2 regions of the Streptomyces sp. NBC_00557 genome follow, and region 2 is predicted to be linked to the other one. Evidence: predicted binding sites of a transcription regulator. Region 2 holds the regulator's gene; the other holds the start of a gene.
The links. The regulator HrcA, encoded in region 2, represses chaperone genes, less so after heat shock. The targets are predictions, from matches to a motif close to TTNGCACTCNGNNNNNCNGAGTGCNAA.
Positions count from the first base shown of each region.

Region 1: the regulator HrcA is predicted to act here: its motif matches at 4,655-4,681, upstream of groL (chaperonin GroEL).

Region 1 is NZ_CP107796.1:4,456,726-4,463,997, forward strand. It holds gene OG956_RS19230 (alpha,alpha-trehalose-phosphate synthase (UDP-forming)) at 1-858, opposite strand, end outside; gene OG956_RS19235 (glucosyl-3-phosphoglycerate synthase) at 933-1,877, opposite strand; SAM riboswitch class I at 2,039-2,194, shown strand; gene thrC (threonine synthase) at 2,213-3,496, shown strand; gene OG956_RS19245 (ubiquitin-like small modifier protein 1) at 3,611-3,886, shown strand; gene OG956_RS19250 (cold-shock protein) at 4,319-4,522, shown strand; gene groL (chaperonin GroEL) at 4,845-6,467, shown strand; gene OG956_RS19260 (hypothetical protein) at 6,557-7,189, opposite strand; gene OG956_RS19265 (SigE family RNA polymerase sigma factor) at 7,164-7,272, opposite strand, start outside.
Region 2 is NZ_CP107796.1:5,470,866-5,478,137, reverse strand. It holds gene OG956_RS23905 (nitronate monooxygenase) at 1-92, opposite strand, end outside; gene dnaJ (molecular chaperone DnaJ) at 206-1,339, opposite strand; gene hrcA (heat-inducible transcriptional repressor HrcA) at 1,340-2,356, opposite strand; gene OG956_RS23890 (MBL fold metallo-hydrolase) at 2,526-3,248, shown strand; gene OG956_RS23885 (DUF3097 domain-containing protein) at 3,283-4,104, shown strand; gene OG956_RS23880 (Uma2 family endonuclease) at 4,076-4,660, opposite strand; gene hemW (radical SAM family heme chaperone HemW) at 4,760-5,992, opposite strand; gene OG956_RS23870 (SpoIIE family protein phosphatase) at 6,034-7,272, opposite strand, start outside.

The DNA.
Region 1 (7,272 bases), 1.0 Mb from region 2:
GACGCGGACGATGGTCCGGCGGCCCTCGCCGATCTCCTCGCGCAGCGCGGCCATCCGCTCCTCGACGTCCGGCTCGTGCGCCCGCTTGCGCAGGAAGTCCCCGTCCGCGCCCAGACCGTGCACGCCGATCCGCGTGTCCGCGGGCATCCCGGACTCCAGGACCGCCTGCGCGCAGTCCCGGAACGCGTCCGCCCAGCGCTGTGTCAGGAACGCCACCCGGTCGGCGCCGAGCATGCCCGCCATCAGCTGCTCGCGGATGTCGTCCGGGAGCAGCCGGAAGTACTCGGGCGGCGCCCACGGCGTGTGCGAGAAGTGACCGATCCGCAGGTCCGGGCGCAGCTCGCGCAGCATGCCGGGGACCAGGCACAGGTGGTAGTCCTGGACGAGGACGGCCGCGCCGTCGGCCGCCGCCTCGGCCAGCGCCTCGGCGAACGCGCGGTTGTAGGTCTCGTACGACGCCCACTGCCGGCGGAACTCCGCGTCGAAGACCGGCTCCAGCGGGGTCTGGTACAGCATGTGATGCACGAACCACAGCACCGAGTTGGCGATGCCGTTGTAGGCGTCCGCGTGCACGCGCGCGTCGATGTCCAGCATCCGCACCCGCTGCCCGCCGCTGTCCTCGGCCGGCAGCAGCCCGCCGCCGGCCCGCCGTACGGCCTCGCGGTCGCCGTCGCCGAGCGCCGCGCACACCCACAGCGAGTCCGCGTCCGAGCCGATGGCCGACAGTCCCGAGACCAGCCCGCCGCCGCCCCGCCTGGCGCGCAGCGCACCGCCCTCGTCCACCGTGTACGAAACCGGGCCGCGGTTGGACGCGACCAGCACCTGAGCTCTCTTGACCGCAGCATCCGTGGAAGCCATGGTCCTCAACCTAGCCCCGCCCGGAAACGCTCAAACGTACGGTCGCGCCCGGCGCGCCGCCGTATACGAACGGTTCACGCCACCTTGCGTTCCGCGTACTCCGCGATCTCCAGCATCGGCGGCCGCTCCTCGGTGTCCACGGAGTAGGTGCGCGGTTCGAAGCCGTCCTCGCCCCGCTCGAACTGGGTGAGGCAGGGCCGCACCAGGTGGCCGCGCGCCAGCCTGAGCTGGGCGGTGCGGTAGATCGCGGCTGCCATCCGGCCGAGCGCCTGCCCGTCCTGGTGGCGGTGCTTGCGCACGCCCACGTCCACCTGGGCCAGCGCGTCGAGGCCGACCAGGTGCAGGGCGTCCACCAGCATGCCCAGTTCCACGCCGTAGCCGACGGGGAACGGCAGCTGCTCCAGCAGGCTGCGCCGGGCCGCGTACTCGCCGCCCAGCGGCTGCACGAAACCGGCGAGCTGCGGCCAGTGCATGTTCAGCAGCGGGCGGGCCATCAGCTCGGTGACCCGGCCGCCCTGCCCCGCGGTTCCGGCGAGCGGGCGGTCGTACATGCCCTTGACCAGGTCCACGCCGGGGTCGGTGAGCAGCGGGCCGACGATCCCGGAGACGAAGTCGGCGGAGAAGTCCCTGAGATCCGCGTCGATGAAGCAGACGATGTCGCCGCTGGTCACCAGCAGGGAGCGCCACAGCACCTCACCCTTGCCGGGGACGGCCGGAACGCGCGGCAGGATCTCGTCCCGGTGAACGACCCGGGCGCCCGCGGCGGCGGCGACCTGGGAGGTGCGGTCGGTGGAGCCGGAGTCGACCACGACGATCTCGTCGACGAGCGGGACCCGTTCCACGAGGTCGCGGCGGATGACCGCGACGATGTCGCCGACCGTCTCCTCCTCGTTGAGCGCGGGCAGCACGACGCTGATCGTCTGGCCCGTGCGCTGCTTGGCGGCGAGGATCCGGTGGAGCGGGCGATCGGCCACGGACCAGGAGCGGGTGGCCAGCCAGCGCTCGACTTCTTCCAGCACGGTCTGCGGCTCCTCACTGTTCGTGATCGCACGGGCTGCACCGTGTGATCCATCTCGCGGTTCGGACGACTATCTCAACTGTCCTGGCCTTCGGTTACAGTCTTGAACAACGCCGGTGACCATCGCATGTCGGGGGTCAGCGTGCGTCGACAACCGCATACCGCTCATCCAGAGGGGCAGAGGGACACGGCCCGATGAAGCCCCGGCAACCCTCCAGTCGGTTCTCGTAGATCACTGCTGATCGCTCCGCGAGGCTCCCGGCTAGGGAAGGTGCCAAATCCGTCTCACGGCGAGATGCGTCGTGAGGAAGATGAGGAGAAAGGGCCTCGCCTCACATGGCTGTGCAGACAGTTGCAAGCTCCAGCAGTTCCACCGTCGATCTCGGCCCCGCCGCGGCCCTGAGCTGTCGCGAGTGCGGTCACCGCGTCCCGCTCGGCCCGGTCTTCGCCTGCGAGGAGTGTTTCGGCCCGCTGGAGATCGCCTACGACTTCTCCGCCTACGACACCGAGGAACTGCGCCGCCGCATCGAGTCCGGCCCGGCGAACATCTGGCGCTACGCCCCGCTGCTGCCCGTCCCGGCGGACGTGGCCGACAAGCCGAACCTGAACCCGGGCTGGACCAAGCTGGTCAAGGCCGACAACCTCGCGGCCGAACTCGGCGTCACCGGCGGCCTGTTCGTCAAGGACGACTCCGGCAACCCGACCCACTCCTTCAAGGACCGCGTGGTCGCGCAAGCCCTGGAGGCCGCGCGCGCCTTCAGCTTCACCACCCTGTCCTGCTCCTCCACCGGCAACCTGGCCGGCGCCGTCGGCGCCGCCGCCGCCCGCGCCGGCTTCCGCTCCTGCGTGTTCATCCCGCACGACCTGGAGCAGGGCAAGGTCGTCATGGCCGCGGTCTACGGCGGCGACCTCGTCGGCATCGAGGGCAACTACGACGACGTGAACCGCTTCTGCTCCGAGCTGATCGGCGACCCGGCCGGCGAGGGCTGGGGCTTCGTCAACGTCAACCTGCGGCCGTACTACGCGGAGGGCTCCAAGACGCTGGCGTACGAGATCTGCGAGCAGCTCGGCTGGCGGCTGCCCGACCAGATCGTCGTCCCGATCGCCTCCGGCTCCCAGCTCACCAAGATCGACAAGGGGCTGCAGGAGCTGATCAAGCTCGGTCTCGTCGAGGACAAGCCGTACCGGATCTTCGGCGCCCAGGCCGAGGGCTGCTCGCCGGTGTCGACCGCCTTCAAGGCCGGGCACGACGTCGTACGGCCCCAGAAGCCGAACACCATCGCCAAGTCGCTCGCCATCGGCAACCCGGCCGACGGGCCGTACGTCCTGGACATCGCGCGCCGCACCGGTGGCGCCGTGGAGGACGTCACGGACGAGGAAGTCGTCGACGCCATCAAGCTGCTGGCCCGCACCGAGGGCATCTTCGCGGAGACGGCGGGCGGCGTGACCGTCGGCGTCACCCGCAAGCTGCTCAAGGACGGCGTCCTGGACCCGACGAAGACCACGGTGGTCCTCAACACCGGCGACGGCCTGAAGACGCTGGACGCGGTGGCCGGCACCGGGCTGACCGCGACGATTCGTCCCACCCTCGACTCGTTCCGCGAGGCGGGGCTCGTCTAGCGGCCTCGTCCTATCGTTTCGTCCGCGGGCCGGTGGGGCTGGTCGCCCCCAAGCTCTCGCGCCCCTGGGGCGCCGCCCCGCCGTACCTGTGAACCCGACCGGAGGTCCCACCGCATGAGCGTGACCGTTCGCATCCCCACCATCCTGCGCACCTACACCGGCGGCCAGGCCGAGGTGACCGCCGAGGGCGCCACCCTCGCCGAGGTCATCGAGGACCTGGAGAAGAACCACACCGGCATCGCCGCGCGCGTCCTGGACGACCAGGGCAAGCTGCGCCGGTTCGTCAACGTCTACGTCAACGACGACGACGTCCGCTTCGAGCAGGGCCTCGAGACGGCCACGCCGGACGGCGCCGGTGTCTCCATCATTCCGGCGGTCGCCGGCGGCTGATCATTACCTTGGGTAATGGCTGTTACTCGTTGTTCGTTGAATGGCCCCCTCCGTGAGAGAAGCGGAGGGGGCCATTCTGTGTGATTGAGCGCGGTAGAGTTGGGGAACGCGCTCCCGGTCGGACAGGTCGGGAACCCCGCATTCATGCCGCACGCCCGACAAGAAGTAGCCAAACTATGCGGGCTTTATGCGGCTTTTGTAGTGCTTTGTGGAGCCCGACTTGCCCTGAAGTCGGGCGAATTCTCACCACATTCCGGACCGTCGCCGTCCAGAATTCTCGTCCGATTGACCTGTTGCAGACGGCAGTTGGACAGATACATTCAGCCGCGGTCGACGCGTTCCGGCGCACGCCCCCGACCGTTGGGGGGTGAGGTCTGACCCGGGTCCGCGAAGTGTGGATCTGTGCAAGGGCCAGTAATAGGGGAGTTAGGCATGGCTCAGGGCACCGTCAAGTGGTTCAACGCGGAGAAGGGGTACGGCTTCATCGCGGTCGACGGTGGTGCGGACGTCTTCGTCCACTACAGCGCGATTCAGATGGACGGCTACCGCACCCTGGAAGAGGGCCAGCGGGTCGAGTTCGAGATCTCGCAGGGCCAGAAGGGCCCGCAGGCCGACATGGTTCGCGTCACCGCCTGAATGTTTCCGCCGAAGGGCCCGCACCTCGCACAGGGTGCGGGCCCTTCGCCGTGCCCGGAGCCGGCCGGGCCGGCCGGGGCGGTCACCCGTGTTCGCGCGCGGCTGACGAGGGCCGCCGTACCCCTGTAGGCGCTTGCACTCGGCATGCCCGAGTGCTAATCATTGGCGTTAGCACTCTGAAGGTGAGAGTGACAGTGAAGGACCGGGTCGGTGAGGCCCGCAGGCTGGGTGGGGCAAGGAACCACGAGGCCGGCGAGCCGTCCGTCGCGGGCGCGGGCGCGGTCCGAAGGAATCACCCCCAGTCCTGGAGGGACCACTTCACATGGCCAAGATCATCGCGTTCGACGAGGAGGCGCGGCGCGGCCTCGAGCGCGGCATGAACCAGCTCGCGGACGCCGTGAAGGTGACGCTCGGCCCCAAGGGCCGCAACGTCGTCCTCGAGAAGAAGTGGGGCGCCCCCACGATCACCAACGACGGTGTCTCCATCGCCAAGGAGATCGAGCTCGAGGACCCGTACGAGAAGATCGGCGCCGAGCTGGTCAAGGAAGTCGCCAAGAAGACGGACGACGTCGCCGGTGACGGTACGACCACGGCGACCGTTCTCGCCCAGGCCCTGGTCAAGGAGGGCCTGCGCAACGTCGCCGCCGGCGCCAACCCGATGGCTCTGAAGCGCGGTATCGAGAAGGCCGTGGAGGCCGTCTCCGCCGCCCTGCTGGAGCAGGCGAAGGACGTCGAGACCAAGGAGCAGATCGCCTCCACCGCGTCCATCTCCGCCGCCGACACCCAGATCGGCGAGCTGATCGCCGAGGCCATGGACAAGGTCGGCAAGGAAGGCGTCATCACCGTCGAGGAGAGCAACACCTTCGGCCTGGAGCTCGAGCTCACCGAGGGCATGCGCTTCGACAAGGGCTACATCTCCGCCTACTTCGCGACCGACATGGAGCGCATGGAGGCGGTGCTCGAGGACCCGTACATCCTCATCGCCAACTCCAAGATCTCCTCGGTCAAGGACCTGCTCCCGCTGCTGGAGAAGGTCATGCAGTCGGGCAAGCCGCTGCTGATCATCGCCGAGGACGTCGAGGGCGAGGCCCTGTCGACCCTGGTCGTCAACAAGATCCGCGGCACCTTCAAGTCCGTCGCCGTCAAGGCCCCGGGCTTCGGCGACCGCCGCAAGGCCATGCTCGGCGACATCGCCATCCTCACCGGCGGCGAGGTCATCTCCGAGGAGGTCGGCCTCAAGCTGGAGAACGCGACCCTGGACCTCCTGGGCCGCGCCCGCAAGGTCGTCATCACCAAGGACGAGACCACCATCGTCGACGGCGCCGGCTCCTCCGAGCAGGTCAACGGCCGCGTCAACCAGATCCGCGCCGAGATCGAGAACAGCGACTCCGACTACGACCGCGAGAAGCTGCAGGAGCGCCTGGCGAAGCTCGCCGGCGGTGTCGCGGTCATCAAGGCCGGCGCCGCCACCGAGGTGGAGCTCAAGGAGCGCAAGCACCGCATCGAGGACGCCGTCCGCAACGCGAAGGCCGCCGTCGAGGAGGGCATCGTCGCCGGTGGTGGCGTGGCCCTGCTGCAGGCCTCCCAGGTCTTCGAGAAGCTGGAGCTCGAGGGTGACGAGGCGACCGGCGCCAACGCCGTCCGCATCGCGCTCGAGGCCCCGCTGAAGCAGATCGCCGTCAACGCCGGCCTCGAGGGCGGCGTCGTGGTGGAGAAGGTCCGCAACCTGACCCCGGGCCACGGCCTGAACGCCGCGACCGGCGAGTACGTCGACCTGGTCGCCGAGGGCATCATCGACCCGGCGAAGGTGACCCGTTCCGCGCTGCAGAACGCCGCCTCCATCGCCGCGCTGTTCCTCACCACCGAGGCCGTCATCGCCGACAAGCCGGAGAAGGCCGCCGCGCCGGCCGGCGGCGGCATGCCGGGCGGTGACATGGACTTCTGATCGACCTCTGGTTGATCGCCTGTCCTATGAACCGAGGGCGGCACCCACGGCTTCCGGCCGGGGGTGCCGCCCTCGGGCGTGTGCCGGGGCTAGGCGCTCGGCGTGACCGCCACCGACAGCGTGTCGCCCGGCTTCAGCCTGTTGTAGAGCCATACGGCGTTCTTCGCGTCGAGGCCGATCCAGGTGCCGGTCCGGGGGGCGCAGCTCAGTGAGCCGGCGTAGAGGCTGGACCCGTCGGTGCCGCGGAGTTCGACCACGTACGGTTCGGCCACCTTGCAGGCGGACCTGGCGAGTGCGTCGACGGTGTCCCGCGTGAGGTCGAGTTTCGCGGCGACGGTCAGCAGGCGGGCGGAGGCGCGGGTCGGGAAGCCCGAGGTGATGGGCATGACCCGGCCGTCGACGGTCAGGGCCCGCTTCTCGAAGTCGACGACGCCGGTGACCGGGGTCGTGAGAGGGGTGGGGGACGCCGGTGGCCGGGGAGCGGTGGCCGCCGGGGCCTGACGACGGGCCGGGGCGTCGCCCGAGCCCAGCGTCAGCGCGAACGCCGCCAGGGCGAGGGCCGCGGCGCCCGCGCCGAGGGCGAGGGCCGTGCGACGGCGGCGTCCCCGGCGAACGGCCCGGCGCCGGATCTCGGGGGCGGCGACGGACGGGTGCGTCTCGTGCGCCGTCGCCAGCCCGCGGAGCACGGCGGTCAGTTCATCCGTGGTGAGCTCGTCCGACACGGCCGCCCTCCTTCCGTACCGGCTCATCGGCCTCGTCCGTGCCCAGCTGCTTCGCCAGTGCCGCCCGGCCCCGCGACAGCCGG
Region 2 (7,272 bases):
ACGGCGGCGGCGAGTTGCGGGACGGAGACACCGCCCGCCATGGGGGCCTGCACGATCGGGTGCAGGAGGAGATCGGTCAGCGCGGAGGACATGACCGCATGTTGTCACGTCCTGTGAAAGAGTCCGAATCGGGCTTGCGACGGCATGAACCGCTGGCATACGGGGTGCGGAAAACACCCCGTACCCAGCGTCTCAGCGCCTCACCTCAGCGCCCGTTGAACGCATCCTTCAACCGCGAGAACAGCCCCTGCTGCCCGGGCTGGAACTGCCCCTGGGGGCGTTCCTCGCCGCGGAGCTTGGCCAGCTCGCGCAGGAGGCGTTCCTGTTCGGGGTCGAGCTTGGTCGGGGTCTGGACCTCGACGTGGACGATCAGGTCGCCCCGGCCGCCGCCGCGCAGGTGCGTGACACCCCGGTTGTGCAGCGGGATCGACTGGCCGGACTGGGTGCCGGGCCGGATGTCGACCTCCTCCATGCCGTCCAGGGTCTCCAGCGGCACCTTGGTGCCGAGCGCCGCGGCCGTCATCGGGATCGTCACCGTGCAGTGCAGGTCGTCGCCGCGCCGCTGGAAGGTCGGGTGCGGCAGCTCGTGGATCTCGACGTACAGGTCACCGGCGGGACCGCCGCCCGGCCCGACCTCTCCCTCGCCGGCGAGCTGGATCCGCGTGCCGTTGTCGACACCGGCCGGGATCTTCACGGTGAGGGTGCGCCGGGAGCGGACCCGGCCGTCGCCCGCGCACTCGGGGCACGGGGTCGGCACCACGGTGCCGAAGCCCTGGCACTGGGGGCACGGCCGCGAGGTCATGACCTGGCCCAGGAAGGACCGGGTGACCTGCGAGACCTCACCCCGGCCCCGGCACATGTCGCACGTCTGGGCGGACGTGCCCGGCGCCGCGCCCTCGCCGTTGCAGGTGTTGCAGACGACCGCGGTGTCGACCTGGATGTCCTTGGTGGTCCCGAAGGCCGCCTCGTCCAGCTCGACCTCGATCCGGATCATCGCGTCCTGGCCGCGCCGGGTGCGCGAGCGCGGGCCGCGCTGCGACGCCGTGCCGAAGAACGCGTCCATGATGTCGGAGAAGTTGCCGAAGCCGCCGGCCCCGAAGCCGCCCGCGCCGGCGCCGCTCTGCGAGAGCGGGTCGCCGCCGAGGTCGTAGACCTGCTTCTTCTGCGGGTCCGACAGCACCTCGTAAGCGGCGTTGATCTCCTTGAACCGCTCCTGGGTCTTCGGATCCGGGTTGACGTCCGGGTGCAGCTCGCGGGCGAGCCGGCGGAACGCCTTCTTGATCTCATCCTGCGACGCGTCGCGGCGCACGCCGAGAACGGCGTAGTAGTCCGTGGCCACTTACGACTCCGCCAGGATCTGTCCGACGTACCGTGCCACTGCGCGTACCGCTCCCATCGTTCCCGGGTAGTCCATGCGGGTCGGTCCGACCACGCCGAGCTTGGCAACCGCCTCGCCGCCCGAACCGTAGCCCACCGACACCACGGAGGTGGAGTTGAGTCCCTCGTGGGCGTTCTCGTGCCCGATGCGCACCGTCACGCCCGGATCCTTGGCCTCGCCGAGCAGCTTGAGGAGCACGACCTGCTCCTCCAGCGCCTCGAGCACCGGCCGGATCGTGAGAGGAAAGTCATGCGCGAAGCGGGTGAGATTGGCGGTGCCGCCGATCATCAGCCGCTCCTCGTTCTCCTCGACGAGTGTCTCCAGGAGAGTGGAGAGCACCGTCGAGACCGTACCGCGGTCCTCGGCCTCGAAGGCCTCCGGCAGGTCCTCGACCAGCTTCGGCACGTCCGTGAACCGGCGGCCCGCGACCCGGCTGTTCAGCCGCGCGCGCAGGTCGGCGAGGGAGGCCTCGCCGAAGGGCGCCGGGCAGTCGACCATCCGCTGCTCGACCCGCCCGGTGTCCGTGATCAGCACGAGCATCACACGCGCGGGGGCGAGCGAGAGCAGCTCCACGTGCCGGACGGTGGACCGGGTCAGGGACGGGTACTGCACCACGGCGACCTGGCGGGTGAGCTGGGCGAGCAGCCGCACGGTGCGCGCCACGACGTCGTCGAGGTCGACGGCGCCCTCCAGGAAGTTCTGGATCGCCCGCCGCTCGGGCGCGGTCATCGGCTTGACGCCCGCCAGCTTGTCCACGAACAGCCGGTAGCCCTTGTCGGTGGGGATGCGCCCCGCGCTGGTGTGCGGCTGCGCGATGTACCCCTCGTCCTCCAGGGCGGCCATGTCGTTGCGGACCGTCGCCGGGGACACGCCGAGGTTGTGCCGCTCGGTCAGGGCCTTCGACCCGACCGGCTCCTCGGTGCCCACGTAGTCCTGGACGATGGCGCGCAGCACCTGAAGCCTGCGTTCACTCAGCATTCGCGCGCACCTCCAGCATGTGGTCCCCTCGGTTCGCTCGGTCCTGCGTTCGTCCGCCTGGCACTCGTCGCATGCGAGTGCCAGCGTCCCGGGCCCAGTGTACGGCTGTCGGGTACACCCGGGGCAAGGTCGGTGCCCTCACGGCGGCTCGTGCGGATAGCGTCGCGGCATGACGGTGACTTGGGAAGAGCTGGGCTGGGAACGGCTGGCCGCGGGTGTCGGCCGGTGCCGGCTGCCCGGCTGGGACTGCACGGCCGGTCTGGTCCTCGGGGCGGGCACGGCGCTGATGGTGGACGCCGGCTCCAGTCTCGCCGAGGGCGCCCGGCTCCGGGGCCGGGCCGAGCAACTGGCCGGCGGCCGTGTGACCCATCTCGCGCTGACCCACCCCCACTTCGATCACGTCTTCGGGGCGGCGGCCTTCGCGGGAGCGGAGGTGTACGGGGCGGTGGGCCTGGACGCCGTCCTCGCCCACGAACGCGAGGCGCTGCGCCTGGACGCCGTCCGCAACGGACTCGCGGTGGCGGACGCCGACGAGGCGGTGGACGCGCTCGTGCCGCCCGGCCACCCGGTCTCGGGCGAGTGGACCCTGGACCTCGGCGGCGGCCGCCAGGTCCTGCTGGCGAACGTGGGCCCGGGCCACACCGGACACGATCTGGCGGTGCTGGTGCCCGGGGACCGGGAGGTGGTCTTCTGCGGGGACCTGGTCGAGGAGTCCGGCGAACCGCAGGCCGGCCCGGACGCCGTCCCGTCCCGTTGGCCGGACGCCCTCGACCGTCTCCTCGCCCTGGGCGGCGAGGACGCGCTGTACGTGCCCGGTCACGGAGCGGTGGTCGACGCGGGTTTCGTACGGCGCCAACGCGACGAGCTGGCGGCCCGTTTCGGCGTGTCGTAGGTACGGGTCCACCGGTTCTCCTATCGTCATCCGAATGCGCCAGTACTCCGCCGACCTGACCCCTCCCTGGAAGAAGCAGAAGCCCGTACCCGAGGTGCCCGCCGAACCGGGCCTCGTGGTGGAGGAGGCCGGTACCGGTTTCTGCGGGGCGGTGATCGGCTGCGAGGCGGGCACGGTGACGCTGGAGGACCGCTTCGGCAAGCACCGGGTGTTCCCCCTGGAGCCGCGCGGCTTCCTGCTGGAGGGCCGCGTGGTCACGCTGGTGCGGCCGTCGTCCGGCGGCCCCGCACGGCCCGCCCGGACCGCCTCCGGCTCGGTCGCCGTCCCCGGCGCCCGCGCCCGCGTGGCCCGCGCCGGCCGCATCTACGTCGAGGGCCGGCACGACGCCGAGCTGGTCGAGAAGGTCTGGGGCGACGACCTGCGCGTCGAGGGCGTGGTCGTGGAGTACCTGGAGGGCGTGGACGACCTGCCGTCGATCGTGTCGTCCTTCGCGCCGGGTCCGGACGCGCGGCTGGGCGTGCTGGTGGACCACCTGGTGCCGGGGACGAAGGAGTGGCGGATCGCCGAGTCGGTGACCAGCGAGCACGCCCTCGTCGTCGGCCACCCGTACATCGACATCTGGCAGGCGGTGAAGCCGGCCGCGCTGGGCATCGAGGCGTGGCCGACGGTGCCGAAGGGACAGGACTGGAAGACGGGCGTGTGCCGGGCCCTGGGCTGGCCGTCGGAGAACACCGGGGCGGTGTGGCAGGCGATCCTGAAACGGGTGACGTCCTACAAGGACCTGGAGCCGGAACTGCTGGGCCGGGTGGAGGAGCTGATCGACTTCGTCACGGCAGCGGGAAGCGGTGCGGCTTGACGTCGGGGAACGTGCCGAACCCGCTGCTGTCCAGGTCGATGCCCAGCGCCTCAATCCGCAGCGGTTCGCCGAATTTCCGCAGGGTCTGCTCCTTGTAGTCGGCCCTCTCCCCCTCGCCTTCGGGCCGCGTCAGCAGGACGCACTGCGCCATGATCGGATCGACGATGAGGTACACGGGGATCCCGCCCGCGGCGTAGATGGAGCGCTTGACGCAGTAGTCCCGCTCGACGCTGGTCTTCGACACCACCTCGACGACCATCGTGACGAGACTGGCCGGGAGCAGCCGGCCCGATGCAGGCAGGATTTCGGGTGCGACGACCACAAGATCGGGGACAGGCTCGCTGGCCTCGTCGACGATGTCGACATCCTGGGTCTGAAGGCTGTACCAGTGCTCAAGAGGAATCTGCCTCCCGAGCAGCATCACGATCAGGTTGTGGACCAGATCCGGGCTGGCCATCATCACGATTTCCCCCCGCAGGAGCTCCACCCTGAGTCCGTCGGGCGGCTCGAACCCCTCGAAGAACTCTGCGACTCCACGTTCGTCCACAGCGGTCATCTCCGTGGCCTCCACATTCGCCGCGTACGGTCGGCGGCAGCCTACGAACCAGGTTAGGGACCGAACCGGCGTTCCGGAGGGATTCGCTCGCAGGAGTGATCAGTCCACCAGGTCCCGCACCACCGCGTCCGCCAGCAGCCGCCCCCGCAGGGTCAGCACGGCCCGCCCGTCGTCGTACGGGCCCTGCTGGAGGAGACCGTCCGCCAGCGCCCGGCGGGACGCCGCGAGCCCCTCGTCCTTCAGCACGGCCAGCGGCACCCCCTCCCGCAGCCGCAGTTCCAGCAGGATCCGCTCCACCCGCCGGTCCTCGTCGGACAGCAGCTCCCGGCCCGCGCCCGGTGACCGGCCGGAGGCGAGCGCCGCCGCGTACGCCCCCGGATGCTTCACGTTCCACCACCGCACCCCGCCCACGTGCGAGTGCGCCCCAGGCCCGGCCCCCCACCAGTCGGCGCCGCGCCAGTACAGCTCGTTGTGCAGGCAGCGGCCCGTCTGAGAGGTGGCCCAGTTGGAGACCTCGTACCACTCGAAGCCCGCCGCGCTCAGGGTCTCCTCGGCGATCAGGTACCGGTCCGCGTGCACGTCGTCGTCGGTCATCGGGACCTCGCCCCGGCGGATCCGCCGGGCCAGCTGCGTGCCCTCCTCGACGATGAGGGCGTACGCGCTGACGTGGTCCGGCCCGGCGCCGATCGCCGCGTCCAGCGAGGCCCGCCAGTCGTCGTCGCTCTCCCCGGGCGTGCCGTAGATCAGGTCCAGGTTGACGTGCTCGAAGCCCGCCGCCCGCGCCTCCGCGACGCAGGCCTCGGGACGGCCGGGGGTGTGGGTGCGGTCCAGGACGTCCAGCACGTGCCGCCGGGCGCTCTGCATGCCGAAGGAGATCCGGGTGAAGCCGCCCTCCCGCAGCGTGGCGAGGTAGGCGGGACCGACCGACTCGGGGTTCGCCTCCGTCGTGATCTCGGCGTCCGGCGCGAGCCCGAACTCGTCCCGGACGGCCCCCAGCATCCGTACGAGATCGTCGGCCGCCAGCAGGGTCGGCGTGCCGCCGCCGACGAACACCGTGCGCACCGGCCGCGGGTCGTCGCCGAGCACCTTGCGGGCGAGGCGGATCTCGTCCGTCAGCGTGTCGGCGTAGTTGTCGCGGGACGCCAGGACGCCGCCGGTGCCGCGCAGCTCGGTCGCGGTATAGGTGTTGAAATCGCAGTAGCCGCAGCGGGTCGCGCAGTACGGGACGTGGAGATAGAACCCGAGGGGCCGCTCGGCGGCGCCGGCGAGCGCGTGCGCGGGCAGCGCGCCGTCGGCGGGGACGGGCTCGCCGTCGGGGAGTGCGGAAGGCATGCCTTCCATTGTCCAGCACCGGCGCCGTGACCCTGCCGCCGTCACTCCGCCTGGAGGACCAGCAGGGCGAGGTCGTCCTCGGGCGGGCCGCCGCTGAAGTCGTGGACCAGGCGGCGGATCCTTTCGGCGATCTCCTCGGCGCTCAGGCCGGTGCAGCCGGACAGGGCGTGGGCCAGGCCGTCGCCGTCGTCGAACTGGCGGGAGCCGGAACGCCGCTCGGTCACCCCGTCGGTGACGCACAGCAGACTGTCGCCGGGCCGCAGGTCGATGCTCTCGCTGGTGTACGTCTCGTCCTCGACGACGCCGAGCAGGGTCTGCGGGCGGGCCGCCGTGCGCACGGTGCCGTCGGGGCTCAGGACGAGCGGGAGCGGGTGACCCGCGGAGGCGAGCGTGCAGTGGACCCCGCCGGCGTACGGCGTCAGCTCGCCGTACAGGAGCGACAGGAAGCGGGTCTGCGGCCCGTCCCCGGCGGCCACCGGCCGGCCGCCCGCCGCGACCAGGGCGCGCGCGGCGGCGTCGGCGGCCTCGGTGGCGTCGTCCAGGAGGAGCTGGTTGAGGCGGTCGAGGACGTCGGCGACGCGGTAGCCCTCGCGGGCGAGGAGGCGGAGCCACGGGCGGGCGAGGCCGATCACGACGGCCGCCTCGGGTCCCTTGCCCTGGACGTCCCCGACGGCGAAGCACCAGCGGCCGTCGCCGGCCGGGAACAGGTCGTAGAAGTCGCCGCTGGGGCCGCCCTTGTCGCACGGCTCGTAGACGAGGGCGCTGCTCACCCCGGGGATCTCGGCGACCGCGCCGGGCAGCAGGCCGCGCTGCAGGACCGCGCTGATGGTGGCCTGGCGGGCGTACTGGCGGGCCGCGCCGATCGCCAGGGCCACCCGGCGGCCGAGGTCCTCCACGAGCCCGGTGACCTCCTCGGGGAAGCCGGCCGGCCCGCACCGGCCGATGACCAGCGTGCCGAGCGGCCGCCCGCCCGCGATCAGCCGGTACGCCAGCGCCGTGCCGTCGGCGCCCTGCGGTCCGAGCGCCGGTCCGGGCCAGGGGTACGGTTCCGGGCCGGAGCGCAGGCCCTCGCCGGGGCAGGGCGGCTCCTTCTCCAGGGCGCAGCGCAGTTCCTCGATGCGGTTCTCGCTGGTGTGCCAGACCCGGTCGGGCCCGCCGGCGGCACGACCGCGCACGGTCGCCTCGTCCTCCAGCCACACCGCGCACCAGTCGGCGAGCCGGGGCACGATGAGCTGGCCGGTGAGCGCCGTGACCAGGTTCTCGTCCAGCTGTCCGGCGAG